DNA from 3 places in the Paenibacillus pabuli genome. Region 3 is predicted to be linked to each of the others. Evidence: riboswitches for the same ligand, from Rfam matches in the RefSeq annotation. Region 3 holds a riboswitch; each other region holds the start of a gene.
The links. A riboswitch is a leader RNA that binds a small molecule or an ion and turns the genes downstream of it on or off. The one in region 3 is predicted to bind thiamine pyrophosphate.
Positions count from the first base shown of each region.

Region 1: linked by a shared signal. The riboswitch ahead of ABGV42_RS02860 (thiamine phosphate synthase) and the one ahead of ABGV42_RS17085 (ABC transporter ATP-binding protein) in region 3 are both predicted to bind thiamine pyrophosphate.
Region 2: linked by a shared signal. The riboswitch ahead of thiC (phosphomethylpyrimidine synthase ThiC) and the one ahead of ABGV42_RS17085 (ABC transporter ATP-binding protein) in region 3 are both predicted to bind thiamine pyrophosphate.

Region 1 is NZ_JBDOIO010000003.1:112,172-116,810, forward strand. It holds gene ABGV42_RS02855 (ABC-F family ATP-binding cassette domain-containing protein) at 1-1,361, shown strand, start outside; TPP riboswitch at 1,472-1,581, shown strand; gene ABGV42_RS02860 (thiamine phosphate synthase) at 1,890-2,453, shown strand; gene thiO (glycine oxidase ThiO) at 2,482-3,711, shown strand; gene thiS (sulfur carrier protein ThiS) at 3,708-3,911, shown strand; gene ABGV42_RS02875 (thiazole synthase) at 3,915-4,639, shown strand, end outside.
Region 2 is NZ_JBDOIO010000003.1:3,583,327-3,587,965, forward strand. It holds gene ABGV42_RS18065 (hypothetical protein) at 148-837, shown strand; gene thiC (phosphomethylpyrimidine synthase ThiC) at 997-2,802, opposite strand; TPP riboswitch at 3,153-3,266, opposite strand; gene ABGV42_RS18075 (IclR family transcriptional regulator) at 3,389-4,132, opposite strand; gene ABGV42_RS18080 (alpha/beta hydrolase) at 4,494-4,639, shown strand, end outside.
Region 3 is NZ_JBDOIO010000003.1:3,353,080-3,357,718, reverse strand. It holds gene ABGV42_RS17095 (ABC transporter substrate-binding protein) at 1-373, opposite strand, end outside; gene ABGV42_RS17090 (ABC transporter permease) at 466-1,278, opposite strand; gene ABGV42_RS17085 (ABC transporter ATP-binding protein) at 1,265-2,026, opposite strand; TPP riboswitch at 2,192-2,294, opposite strand; gene ABGV42_RS17080 (radical SAM/SPASM domain-containing protein) at 2,497-3,372, shown strand; gene ABGV42_RS17075 (S-layer homology domain-containing protein) at 3,641-4,639, shown strand, end outside.

The sequences.
Region 1 (4,639 bases), 3.2 Mb from region 3:
CAAAAGTTCGTTACGGATATTTGGATCAGCATACCAAGCTGACTCCTGGTAAAACCATCCGTGACGTATTAAAAGATGCCTTCCTGCCACTACTCGAGCTGGAAAAAGAAATGATGACCATTACAGACCAGATGGCTGATGCGGACCCCGATCAGCTGGAAAAACTGCTGGAAGAAATGGGTGAAATCCAGGAACAACTGGAGCAGGGTGATTTTTATCTGATCGATGTAAAAGTGGAAGAAATGGCGAACGGCCTCGGCTTGTCCGCGATTGGGCTTGATCGTGACGTTGCTTCACTAAGTGGAGGACAACGGACCAAAGTACTGCTCGCCAAGTTGTTGCTGGAGAAACCGACGGCCCTTTTACTGGACGAACCAACGAACTACCTGGACGTGGAGCACATTGAATGGCTGACACGTTATTTGAAAGATTACCCTTATGCATTTATCCTGATTTCACATGATACGGAATTTATGAATGAAGTCGTTAATGTTATTTATCATCTGGAATTTGCTAAATTGACGCGTTATGCCGCCAACTATAACAAGTTTCTCGAAATGGCTGATATGCAGAAAGCACAACATATCGATGCTTATGAGAAACAGCAGGAATATATCAAGAAACAGGAAGATTTCATTCAGCGTAATAAGGCCAGAGCCTCCACTTCCGGGCGTGCCAAAAGCCGTGAGAAGCAACTGGGCAAGATTGAACGAATCGATCGCCCGGATGAAGCAGCAAAACCGACATTTAAATTCAAAGATGCCCGTGCCAGCAGCAAAACTGTGTTTGAGGGAATTGATTTTGAGATTGGTTACTCCTACCCTTTGCTGCCTAAAATGACAATGACAATCGAACGTGGTGAGAAAATAGCCATTGTTGGATGTAACGGTGTTGGTAAGTCGACACTTCTTAAGACCATATTAGGCAAGATACCGCCGATTAGTGGTAAAACGTTCCTGGGAGATTATCTGGAGACGGCTTATTTTGAACAGGAAGTCCGGGCTGGGAATATTACGCCTATTGAAGATGTATGGAACGAATTCTCCCACCTGACGCAGAACGAAGTACGAGGGCATTTGGCCCGGTGTGGTTTGAAAAACGAGCATATTACCCGTCCGCTGAGTGCACTTAGCGGGGGAGAACAAGCGAAAGTCCGCTTGTGCAAGCTTCTGATGCGTGAAAGCAACTGGATCCTGTTTGATGAACCGACGAACCATCTGGATGTAACAGCAAAAGCGGAGCTAAAACGAGCTTTGCAAGAGTTTAAAGGTACAGTTTTGCTCGTTTCCCATGAACCTGAATTCTATCAGGATTGGGTCACCAAGACATGGGACGTTGAAGCCTGGTCTGAGAAAAACTAGGTGTTACGAAGTGCGGTAAGTGCTTTTTATTCAAAACATCATTAACATTGGTTTTAAAAAATCGACGGTGACAAAAAAAGGTGTCTATGGTAACATAGGCTACAACTTCATACGATCACTAGGGGGGCCGCTCGTTGCGGCTGAGATGGAATAATGCGATTCCGGACCCTTTGCACCTGATCTGGATTATACCAGCGTAGGGAAGTGGCGCGTTTTAGTTAATGACATGGGCCAATTGATATTCGATTTTGTAGCGAATGTGAATGCTCACTAGTGGAACTTGCAGGTATCTCGTATATGTGACGGCTATAATCTAATAGCTTGTATACCTGACAACTGGCATGTAAAGCTCATTTAACTAACAGGACATATTATCGCGGCCACTCCCCTAAGGGAGTGGCTTTTTTGTAGTTACATATTGTGACGGTAAGGAGGGGAATTCAAACGGATACCTCTAATGCACGTGGGAATTCATTTTCATTTGAACTGCATGCTGTTTCGCCAGGGTTAGGGGATGAACAACGTTTCGTGAAGACTGCACAAGCTGTATGGCCTTGGTTTGACTATATCCACATTCGGGAGAAACATCTAACGACTGAGCAGAAAATTCAATGGGCCTACAGTTTGCTAAACGCAGGAATTCCAGCTGACAGGATCGTGATCAATGGTCTTAGTGAGCTGAACAAGTTGGATACACATCTATTCATTCAAAGGATTCATTGGGGGCAGTACAACGTGGCAGCTACTCAAGGTAGCAGCCTGAACAATAACGATCGATTTCGTCTCGGTGTTTCGGTTCATTCTCTTAACGAAGCAAGAGAGGCTGAAGAACGGGGAGCGGATTACCTCTTTTATGGTCATGTATTTTCTTCCGCCAGCAAACCTGGAATCAAGCCGAGAGGACTATCTGCACTTACAGAGGTATGTTTAGCAGTTTCCATTCCCGTCATCGCTATTGGCGGCATTGAACCGGCAAACATAGCTGCTGTACGTGCAGCCGGAGCCAAGGGAGCTGCGGTTATCTCATCCGTATGGGCTAGTGATAATCCGGAATCCGCAGGAACTGCCTTAAGGCAGGCTATTGGTCGCTAGAATATGAATGAACCGAGGAGGTGAATGAATGAGCGAAGAAGTAAGAGGCCGAAGAAGAAGTGGTAGCCTTTACCGAAATGGAGCAGCTTTTGCAAGCCAAATACGCGGAGAAATCCGGGGTAAACTTCATGCGGAAACCATTGTAGTGGGGGGCGGTATTATTGGTTGTGCCATAGCGTATGAGTTAGCTTCACGAGGTGAAGAAGTGATCTTGATTGAGCGTTCCCGTATTGCAAGTGAGACGTCTAGTGCGGCGGCGGGCATGTTAGCTGCAGACAGCGAGGCATTCCATACTACTGTGATGTCGAAGCTTGCACGTGAAAGCAGAACATTACTGCATCAACAAAAAGAACAGCTTCATCTGCTTAGCGGTATTGAAATGGGTCTCCAGCAGCATGGATTTGTTACACCATTTCGTAACGAAGACGAGATGAACAAGTATCAAGATACAAGGTGTGCTGATTCGCTGACAGAGCAAATCTGGTGGGATCATTCCATTCTTCATCGTGAAGCCCCATGGATAAGCGGAAAGACTTACGGAGCTCTGTATAGAGCTTCAGAAAGTGAGCTTCTTCCTGTCAACCTGGCACGTGCCTATGCCGGGGCTGCTCAAACCCTGGGAGCCAAAGTAATAGAAGGTGTACAGGATGTAAGTCTAACTGCGGACGCGAATGGAATCCAGGGTGTGGAGACATCCATTGGAAGAATGACGTGTAAACATGTTGTTGTCGCAGTAGGCTTACAGGGTGGAGAAATGTTGAAACAGGTAGGTCTTCAAATGCCGATTATTCCGGTGAAAGGTGAAATCGCAGCAATTCAATATGCAGAACATGATGCAGATTACAGACCTGACAAGACGGTCTATGCAGATAATGTATACATTGTTCCCAAAGCAAATGGAGAAGTCTGGATTGGAGCTACCAGTTTACCGGGTCGTTCGGACCGGGTCGTTACTGTGGAAGGAATACAAGAACTGCTCGCTTCCGCAGCAAGCTGGGTCCCTGGAATTCAGCAAGCCCAGTTCCTACGCGCGTGGGCAGGGGTCCGACCTGCAACCCCTGACGGTTTGCCTTATCTAGGAGCTTGTAACAGCATTCCAGGGTTGTATACTGCGTTTGGACATTATAGAAACGGTATCTTACTGAGCGCAATAACCGGCAGCCTGATGGCTGATTTGATTGCTGGCCATTCTTCCGAAGAACTCGGCATAGATGAATTGTGTCCGGAGCGTTTAAGCAGAAAGGAGATCATACATTGAACATCATCGTAAACGGGCAGAGCATGAAGGTTGATGACGAACTGAATCATGTGGATCAGTTGCTGCAATCCTTTAATTTGCAGGTGAAAACCGTGGTGGTTGAGTTAAACCGTCAAATTTTGATGAGGGAGCACCACGCCTCGACCGTATTAAGAGACGGAGACCGAATCGAGATCGTACATTTTGTGGGAGGCGGTTAAAACATGCTGAAAATAGGACATCATTCATTTCATTCTAGATTGTTATTGGGTACCGGCAAATTTGAAGATTTGGACGTACAGAGTCAAGCGGTAGAAGCATCAGGAACCGAAGTGTTGACTTTTGCCGTACGACGTCTGAACTTGGAAGAGCGGGGTAAACGCCACTTCCTCGATACACTTGATTTGAAGCGATACACATTACTTCCGAATACCGCGGGTGCTTCCAATGCAGAAGAGGCGGTCCGAACTGCTGAACTTGCCCGGGCCTCAGGACTTTGTGATATGATAAAAGTAGAAGTGATCGGAGATGGAATCACACTGCTACCAGATCCGATCGAAACGTACAAGGCTTGCGAGATCCTGCTGGAAAAAGGATTTATCGTATTGCCTTATATTTCGGATGATGTGATTTTAGCCAAACGGCTGCAACTGCTTGGGGTTCATGCTGTCATGCCAGGTGCTTCACCGATTGGAGCAGGAAGAGGTATTATCAACCCGTACAACCTGGAAATTATAATAGAGCAAGCGGTTGTTCCTGTAATTGTGGATGCAGGATTACGTTCCCCCAAAGATGCAGCTTATGCCATGGAGCTGGGGGCAGATGGTGTGCTGCTGAACACGGCCGTGTCCGGCTCGGGGAACCCTGTTACAATGGCAAAAGCGATGCGGATGGGTGTTGAGGCGGGCAGACTGGCTTATGAAGCAGGTATGATACCCGTTAAGCGTTA
Region 2 (4,639 bases), 230 kb from region 3:
GAACCGTCCTTCTGCCGTTTGGCGGAGAGACGGTTATTGGCATTTGTTTAAACGCTGTACAGTTCCTAGTCGCGTTTCTATAATGGATTAAATATCTATACCACTTACAGCTCACTAAAAACAAGCATTGGCAAAGGGGATGTCATTATGATCACGATCGGCTGTTATCACGCTCACTATTCCAACATCGCACTCATTGAAGAGGCGCTAGCTCCCTATGAAGTGGAACTAGTGCATTATGTCGATCCCGGTCTGGATCGCCGCAAACAGGATGCGGACTTCACAGAGGCTGTCATCCGAGAGAAAGTATCCCAAACGTTACAGTGGATTGCCCAGTGTCATGCCGATGCCATTTTGGTCACTTGTACCCTGTTTGCGGCAGTACTGGCGCACGAAGCACAGCATGTCTCCATTCCCGTTATCGGTATTGATGATCCATTGCTGCAGAAGCTGCAGCAGGATTCCCAGGAATACATTCTTGCTTTTACCAATCCGGCAACCGTTGAAGGAACGATGGCGCGGGTGAATGAAGCACTACAGCAGGGTGAAACCAGCGAGCAGGCAAACGTTGCCGATGTATCGAGAACGAAGGCCGCAGTAATACCTGGAACATTTGAGCTGATCATGCGAGGCGATAAGGAAGGTTATATGAAAGCGGTGAGTACCGGATTGCAGCAACTCGCTGCACAGTCACCTGAGAAAAAAGTTGTAGCTGCTCAGCTGTCTATGGCTCCCGCAGCTGCACGTGCTTCAGCAAATACGGGTACGGAGATTTACAGCCCGCTTGCATCGCTGGCATCGTATTTGGAGCAGCAATTGAACATCGGCCGACATTAAAGTTATCCTGCGAAGTATTCGCTGGCCTGCCTTTTTTGTTGCAGCTAATTTTTATTATATTTCCCTGTAGCGAAACAAGTAAAAAGCCGCTTCTCTCCCAACAGTGGAGAGAACGGCTTTCATGCTTCTTAGACCGCCCAAATTGCGCTGTAACGACCCTTAGGATCGGGTCCGGTATTCCTCGGCCTTCTCCTGCATCCCGGCCGCTACAGCCTCATTCTCGGACAAGCCTTTGTCTGCGGCAAAGGCACGAATATCCTGCGTAATGCGCATACTGCAGAACTTCGGCCCACACATGGAGCAGAAATGTGCCTCCTTGGCTCCTTCAGCAGGCAATGTCTCATCATGGTAGGACAGCGCACGTTCCGGGTCCAGTGACAGGTTGAACTGGTCCCGCCAGCGGAATTCGAAGCGAGCCTTAGACAGCGCGTCATCCCGGCGCTGGGCACGCGGATGGCCTTTGGCCAAATCAGCGGCATGTGCCGCAATTTTGTAGGCGATGACACCCTCCCGGACATCATCCTTGTTCGGCAAGCCCAGATGTTCCTTTGGCGTGACATAACAGAGCATGGACGTTCCAAACCAGCCAATCATCGCCGCACCAATGGCTGAGGTAATATGGTCATATCCTGGTGCAATATCGGTCGTCAGCGGTCCAAGTGTATAGAACGGTGCCTCCTTGCAGATCTCCATCTGCAGATCGACATTCTCCTTAATCTTGTGCATCGGCACATGTCCCGGCCCCTCAATCATCACCTGCACATCATGCTTCCACGCAATCTGTGTCAGTTCACCGAGTGTAGCAAGTTCAGCCATCTGGGCTTCGTCATTGGCATCATAGATGCTGCCTGGACGAAGTCCGTCTCCGAGCGAGAAGGCTACATCATACCTTTTCATGATTTCACAGATTTCCTCAAAATGCGTATATAAAAAATTCTCCTGATGATGTGCAAGGCACCATGCCGCCATAATGGAACCGCCTCTTGAAACAATGCCGGTCATCCGTTTGGCCGTCATCGGAATATAACGCAGCAGCACGCCTGCGTGGATCGTAAAGTAATCCACACCCTGCTCGGCCTGCTCAATAAGCGTGTCCCGGTACAATTCCCAGGTAAGTGCCTCGGCTTCGCCATTCACCTTCTCCAGCGCTTGATACAGCGGCACCGTGCCGATCGGTACCGGGGAATTGCGGATAATCCATTCCCGTGTGGTATGGATGTCCTTGCCCGTGGAGAGATCCATCACCGTATCGGACCCCCAGCGTACCGCCCAGGTCATTTTCTCCACTTCTTCTTCGATCGAAGAAGATACGGCAGAGTTACCGATATTCGCATTGATTTTCACGTGAAAGTGACGCCCGATCAGCATCGGTTCGCTCTCCGGATGATTGATATTCGATGGCAGAATGGCCCTGCCGCTCGCCAGCTCCTGCCGCACGAATTCCGGCTCCACTCCCTCACGAATGGCGGCGAACTCCATTTCCGGCGTAATCATGCCCTGCCTCGCATAATGCATTTGGGTGACACAGCGTCCGGATTGTGCACGCAGCGGTTGGCCGCGGAGTCCCGGATATTGTTCAGCTCCGGTTCGCTTCCCTCCAGGCTTCAGCCCGTTATCCTCCGGTTTGACGGTACGGCCCTGATATGCCTCTACATCATTCCGTTCTGTGATCCAGCGCGTACGTAGGGCTGGCAGGCCTGCCCGGATATCGGCGTGGAATCCGGGATCCGTCATAGGGCCGCTCGTATCGTACACGCGCAGCGGCTCGTTATGCTCCACCCCTTGGGGCGTATTCGTGTCATGAAGGGCAATTTCACGCTCCGGTACGGCAATGTCGGGCCGTGAGCCCTGAATGTATACTTTGCGGCTGCCAGGAAACGGCTGAACCCGTCCTGCGGCCCCTGCTTCCTTTTCCAACACCTCTCCAGAATGTTCCTGTCCTGTTGTTCTGTTGTTCGTATTCATCGCTACCTCTTCCTCCTCATTGGTCGTCCCATGAATGGGCTCGTTAGATCACTCGTGCACCCTTCCATATCATCCACGCAAGAAAAGAAAGAGCGGCCAACTTCCGAAGAAAGAACATACAGCGGCATAGCGCAGACGGATTCTGGCATAGGTGGGTTATACCCAACTCCAACTCCAGCTCCGCCGCAACAAGAGATCGCGCCCCTCTGCAGCGGCTGAACGCTTGACACTGTATATAAAAAAGCCGGTTCCCGAGGGAACCGGCTCATGTCCATCACCCATAACAAGCCTGATGCCAAGCTCCTTCAAGTGGAGACATGCCAAAGGCTGTATTATGCAGGTGTTCGTGGTTATATCGCCGATTACTTCCCTACGCTGGTATGATCCAGATCAGGTGCAAAGGGTCCAGAATCTCATGCGATTCCGTCTCAGTCCGGACAATTCGGACTCCCCCAGTAACGTTAACAAGTTGCGGTATGTGTACCGCAGTTCCATATTCAATTCAATCCAGCCACGCTGGGCTGTCCATTACAGACTATCGCAAGCCAGTCAGAAAAACAACCCTTTATCTTCCATCCATGCCGGATCAGGACAACATGAGGCCCATCTGCGCAGCTGCTTCCTTCAGCACTGGTGCATATTCGTGCAAAGTTTCCTGGGACAAGCGACTAACGGGGCCGGATACGGATAACGCAGCAGCAATATTTCCCTTCCGATCCATAATGGGCACGGACACTGCAGCCGCTCCAGGCTCACGTTCTTCGTAGCTGGTCGCATATCCATTCTCCCGGATATCTCCCATCTGGGCCAGGTAAACTTCGGGATCGATAAATACGGGCCATTCCGGGCCATTCATCAGTTCCTCCCGGTCCTCTTCTGTCGCAAATGCCATCAGCACCTTGCTGGACGCCCCTACGGATAGGGGCAGACGTACGCCAACCGGGGCCACCCGCCGGATCGCCTGATCACTCTGAACAGCCTGAATACGGATACGCTCACTGCCATCCCGCAGGTACAGACTGACCGTCTCTCCCAGACGATCTCTGAGCCGCTCCATCGCAGGAAGCAGCAAAATGGCAGGATCATCACTGCGGGACATATGAGCCGACAGCTCCCAGATCCGAATGCCGAGCCTGTATTTCTCTGTCGCCGCATCGCGAATGACGAACCCCTTCTCCTCGAGCGTCGCCATCAGACGATGAACCGTACTTTTGTGCAAACCAATCTGGCTGGCAATTTCGGTGAGTCCCAGATCGCTCCGGGTGGTAAAACACAATAATATATCCAGCGCCCGTTCCACAGCACGGACGGTTAATTTACGGTCTTCCATGGCATAATGCCCTCCTCATGTTTCATCACATGAAACTTGGTTACATAAATTATATGAGAAACAATCTCATCTGTAAACCAAAATGCACCAAATCATGACGGTAAGAAGTGTAAATATTTTCTTTTTATAAGACTAAATCCCCTGCAATTTGCACCATCAGGAAATGTTACCCATATATCTTTCGGACTATATAACAATTGCGTAACAAATGCCTCCAATCAATTGACTTTGACTATATGGAAACATACGATAAAGATATAAAGTCAAGATTTTGCTGCACAAGCTAGCAAGGACACCAAGACATTTTATCCGATCTGAACTCGTTGTTATCTTCAATTGATCTTAATAAGGAGGGGCAATCATGTTTCCGACATCCCAGAGCGAAGCCCCGCTGCAAACGAAAGTGTCCGATCTGCCTTCTTCGTTATCACCGAGGCTGATCCGGTTCAAACATATTATCGTAGCGTTGCTGCTCTCCGTTGTATTTTTTCTGCTCTTTTGTTTCAT
Region 3 (4,639 bases):
CCCCACGGGCTAGCAAAATTTGCGGCTGATAACTCAGCGCCAGATCCACTTTGCCGGCGGCTACAAGTTTGAGCGCATCATTCGTATCGGCAGGCATCTGAATGTCCACATCGAGACCTTGGTCTGCGAAATATCCCTTTTCCTGTGCTGCGTATATAAAGGAATGGACTGCGTTCGGATACCAGTCGAGCATGATGGACAATGAATCATGGTCACCAGACGACGTTCCGGTTGTTGTTGAATCTGTGCCCTGTACCTGGGGATCGGAATCGGACGATGACGGGTTCGCGCCTTTATTGCCACAACCGCTGACGATCAAAAATAAACAGATGAGGACAGGAAGCAGGATGTGAATGATTTTCTTTTTTTTCATGGATAAATGGACCTCGTTTCGTTCATTTTTGTTTGGTTCCAATCGATGATATGTTTCAAAAAGATCGACAGGAAGGAGCAGCACTTGTTATCTCATTGCGATTGCCTTTTAATCGACTTTCCTCTGCGTTCATGGTCTGCATTCCGCTTCAATCCAAGAGATCGCTCCAGCCAGGCAATAAGCACAAACAGACCGATGCCCAGCAAGGATAACAGCAGGATGGAGGCAAACATGGCATCGGTATTCATGTTGCTTGACATTCTGCGGCTGAAATAGCCAAGACCTTTGCTGCCTCCGAGCCATTCGCCAATGGTTGCACCAACCACGCAGTACACCACCGACATCTTCAACCCCGAAAAGAAAGAGGGAAGTGCAAGAGGCACCTGGAGTTTACGGAACAGATCCCACTTGCTCGCCCCCATGGTCATCAGCAGTTCACGCTGCTCCGGGTCACCTTGACGGAGACCATCGTAGGTGCTGACCACAATCGGGAAGAACGCGATCAGAAACACCACGGCGACTTTGCTCCAGAGAGTATAGCCAAACCAGAGAATGAATACGGGGGACAGGGCGATGAGTGGAATCGTCTGACTGATCACGATGAAGGGGTACAGCGCCTTTTCAATTGCGCGGCTTAGGTGCATGCCCGCTGCAAGAGCGCTTCCGGCGACGATGGACAAGCCGAAGCCAACTGCAACCTCTATCAATGTGGTAGGCAGATGGGTGGCCAGAAGCAGATGCCGATGCTCAACTAGAGAACTCGCTATCGATGTAGGTGCAGGAATAATGAAGGAAGGGACCCAGCCCAATCGCACGATACATTCCCAGCCGGCCAGCATCATGAGGAGAAGCGATGCGAACAGGCCATAGCGGGCAAACCATCTGGTGACGCTAAAGCTTCGCATGTAATTGTTCCTCCAACCGTTGTCGCATCTGAATAAGATTCGGATCATAGACCATGTCCGAATGCCTCGGACGGGGCAGAGGCACCGTCATGTCCAGCAGCTGCCGACCACCAGGAGTTAGAAGGATGATCCGGTCACTTAATAACAGGGCTTCTTCAATATCATGCGTGATGAACAGCACCGTTTTGCCGAGGCTTTCCCACAATTCAAGCAGCCAGCGGTGCATCTCCCGCTTGGTCATGGCATCGAGCGCGCCGAAGGGCTCGTCCAGCAGCATCAGCTGTCCTCCCGTCAGCAAGGTGCGCAGCAGGGCGACCCGCTGCTTCATGCCGCCGGACAGTTCGTCCGGGTAGGCATGCTCATAGCCGGATAAGCCGAATCTGTCGAGTCCGGCCATAATGTCAGCTCGCAGCTTAACCTTGTCCTGCTTCCTCGGGGCAAGCTCCGAGGGAAGCAGGCAGTTCTCCATAACGGTCCGCCAGGATAACAGCAGATCCTTCTGCGGCATGTAGGCAACCTGCCCAAGTCGCTGTCCGGAAGGCACTCCCGCAATTTCGATCATGCCGTCCGTCGGTTCAAGCAAGCCCGCCAGCAGCTTGAAGAGTGTGCTCTTGCCCGACCCGCTGGAGCCGATCAGCGAGACGAATTCTCCTTTTTTTACACACATCGACACATTGGAGAGGACGGGGGAATCCCTCTGATCCGGGAAAGTGAAAGTCATGTTGTGAATCCGTACATCGTTGCTCATCGTGTTCCGTGCCCCCTTGGTATGAAAACTGCCTGAACGAAAATGCACCTGGTTTGCGATCTGTATGTAAACGCGAAAAGACCCACCCATTTCCGGAGAAATGAGTGGGCCTGTTAAGTTCAACCGACATTCATGTTCATATGAATATGTAAAAAATCAGTTAACTGAAAGTCCGCTCCACTTCCCTCCGCTGGTATGATCCAGATCAGGTTCAAAGGGTCCGAATACATTCATTCGTCTCAGCCGCAAGGCTCCCCTAGTGCAATCGTTCAAGATATGCAGTTGTGTACACAGCATATATCACGTGCCCGCGAGATGTAAAGAGGGCTTAGAGGCAAAAGTTAAACGTTAAACGCATTCGCGGATTTACCTTGGCTTCCTAACCCGATATAATGGTGATGGCGCATATGGGCCGGATTAAAAATGAGGGTGGGACTGTTCTCCCTCCTAAGCAGAATGGGGACCCCGAGTTGAAAACGTTCAAGAAAGTATATATTGAAATTACAAGCATATGTAACCTGGCATGCAGCTTCTGTCCACAAACCAAGCGTGCCAAAGGATTCATTGACCCTGAAGTCTTCAACAATATATTGGATCAAATTAAACCACATACCAAACATATTTATTTGCATGTCAAAGGGGAGCCGTTGCTTCATCCCAAAATTGATCTGTTACTGGATTCCGCGCATGAGAAGGGATTCAAGGTTAACATTACAACGAACGGAACGCTGCTGCCCAAGACCCAGCATAAGCTGCTTGGCAAACCGGCCTTGCGGCAAATGAATTTCTCCCTTCACAGCTTCGACGGGCATGAGGGATCGACAGACCGTGAAGGATACCTCAGCAACATTTTGTCTTTTGCCAGAGAAGCGGTGAAACATAATGTGATCATCTCGTTCCGACTCTGGAACCTGACGCAGGACAACTTCACGAATGCCCAGATGAATCGCAACCGGGAGACGCTGGAGGTACTGGAGCGCGAGTTCAACCTGGATTTCCGCATTGAGGAAAAGGTGGTTCCAGGCAGCGGCGTCAAAATTGCGCCGAATGTCTATCTCAATCAGGACCACGAGTTCCAGTGGCCAAGTCTGGATGCACCGGAGGATGATGGCAAAGGCTTCTGCCATGCGCTGCGCAATCAGGCGGCGGTCCTGGTGGATGGCACGGTTGTTCCGTGCTGCCTTGATGGCGAAGGTGTCATTAATCTTGGTAACGTCCATGAGAAGTCATTCTCGGAGATTATCGAAGGCGAGCGGGCGAACAATCTGGTTTATGGTTTTTCCAAGCGGGAAGCTGTGGAGGAACTATGCCGGAAGTGCGGATATCGTCAGCGGTTCGGAGCTTAGTCAAATAAGATATATTTAAAAGCGTGCCCTTCGAATTTTATTTCGATATGGCACGCTTTTTGCTTTTTTTATTGCAGAATAGTTTTGATAATAAAAATTGAAATCAATTCAGGATAACAACTTTTTTGTAAAATCATAGTTTAATGATCTTGTTTTTATGATTTTACATGGTATTATTATCCTATTGATCAGGAGGTGATATAGTTCCATAGATTCATATAATATTGTTTTTACCTACTAGAAGCCTATTGAGGAGTGTGTTTTAGTTTTGAATTCAAAATGGAAAAAGTTTAATCGCAAACTATCGTTGATGCTTTCTACGTCGCTTGTTGTCTCCATGTTAGCTCTTAATTTATCTGTATCGGCAGAAGTGGCTACATCTAAAACTTCTTTTACTGATATTGATCATTCGTATGCCAAAACGGAAATAACCAAACTAGTGGAACAAGGAATTCTGACAGGTTTTTCGGATGGGACATTTAAGCCTTCTGATTCCGTAACACGAGCTCAATTGGCAAAAATTATGGTCGGTGCACTTAAGTTACAGCCTGATACATCTGAAGCAAGCCAATTCAAGGATGTAAAGGAAGATCAATGGTATGCCGGCTATGTAGGTGCACTGGTCAAATCCGGGATTGCTCAAGGCACTTCCAAAGATAGCTTTTCACCTAATAAGAACGTGACAAGAGAAGAATTAGCTGTATTTTTCGTTAGAGCTTTTGGTTGGAACCAACAAGACGTAACGAGCCAAACATCCAAACCTCAACTTTTTGATTTGGATCAAGTATCGAACTGGGCAAAAGATTCTGTAGCATTGGCCTACCAATCGGGCTTCATCAAAGGATTAGTTCAAAAAGATGGAACAGTAAAATTTAATCCTTCAGGAATAGCAGATCGCCAAGCGTTAGCGAGACTTGCCTATGAATTTGTAATGAATAAGTCTACATATGATAGTTACATGACTCCGGCCAAGACAGAGGACGGAACTGAAGAATCTAACGAAGCAAAACCGGAAACGACAAAACCTTCTGAAGGTAGTAGTAAAGGAAGCAGTGGTAGCAGTTCCGGAGATAAAGGGAACGGTAGTAACAATGGTGGAAATAATGGAGGCGGGGAACAAGCTCCTAGTAAAAATCTTACCGCTCCAGGTGAATATACGCTTGGGGATGTAACTGGAAATGTAACTATTAGTTCTCAAGGTGTCACTCTAAAAAACACTAAAATAAATGGTGATTTGAAAATACTTGAGTCCGTAGAAAACGGTGAC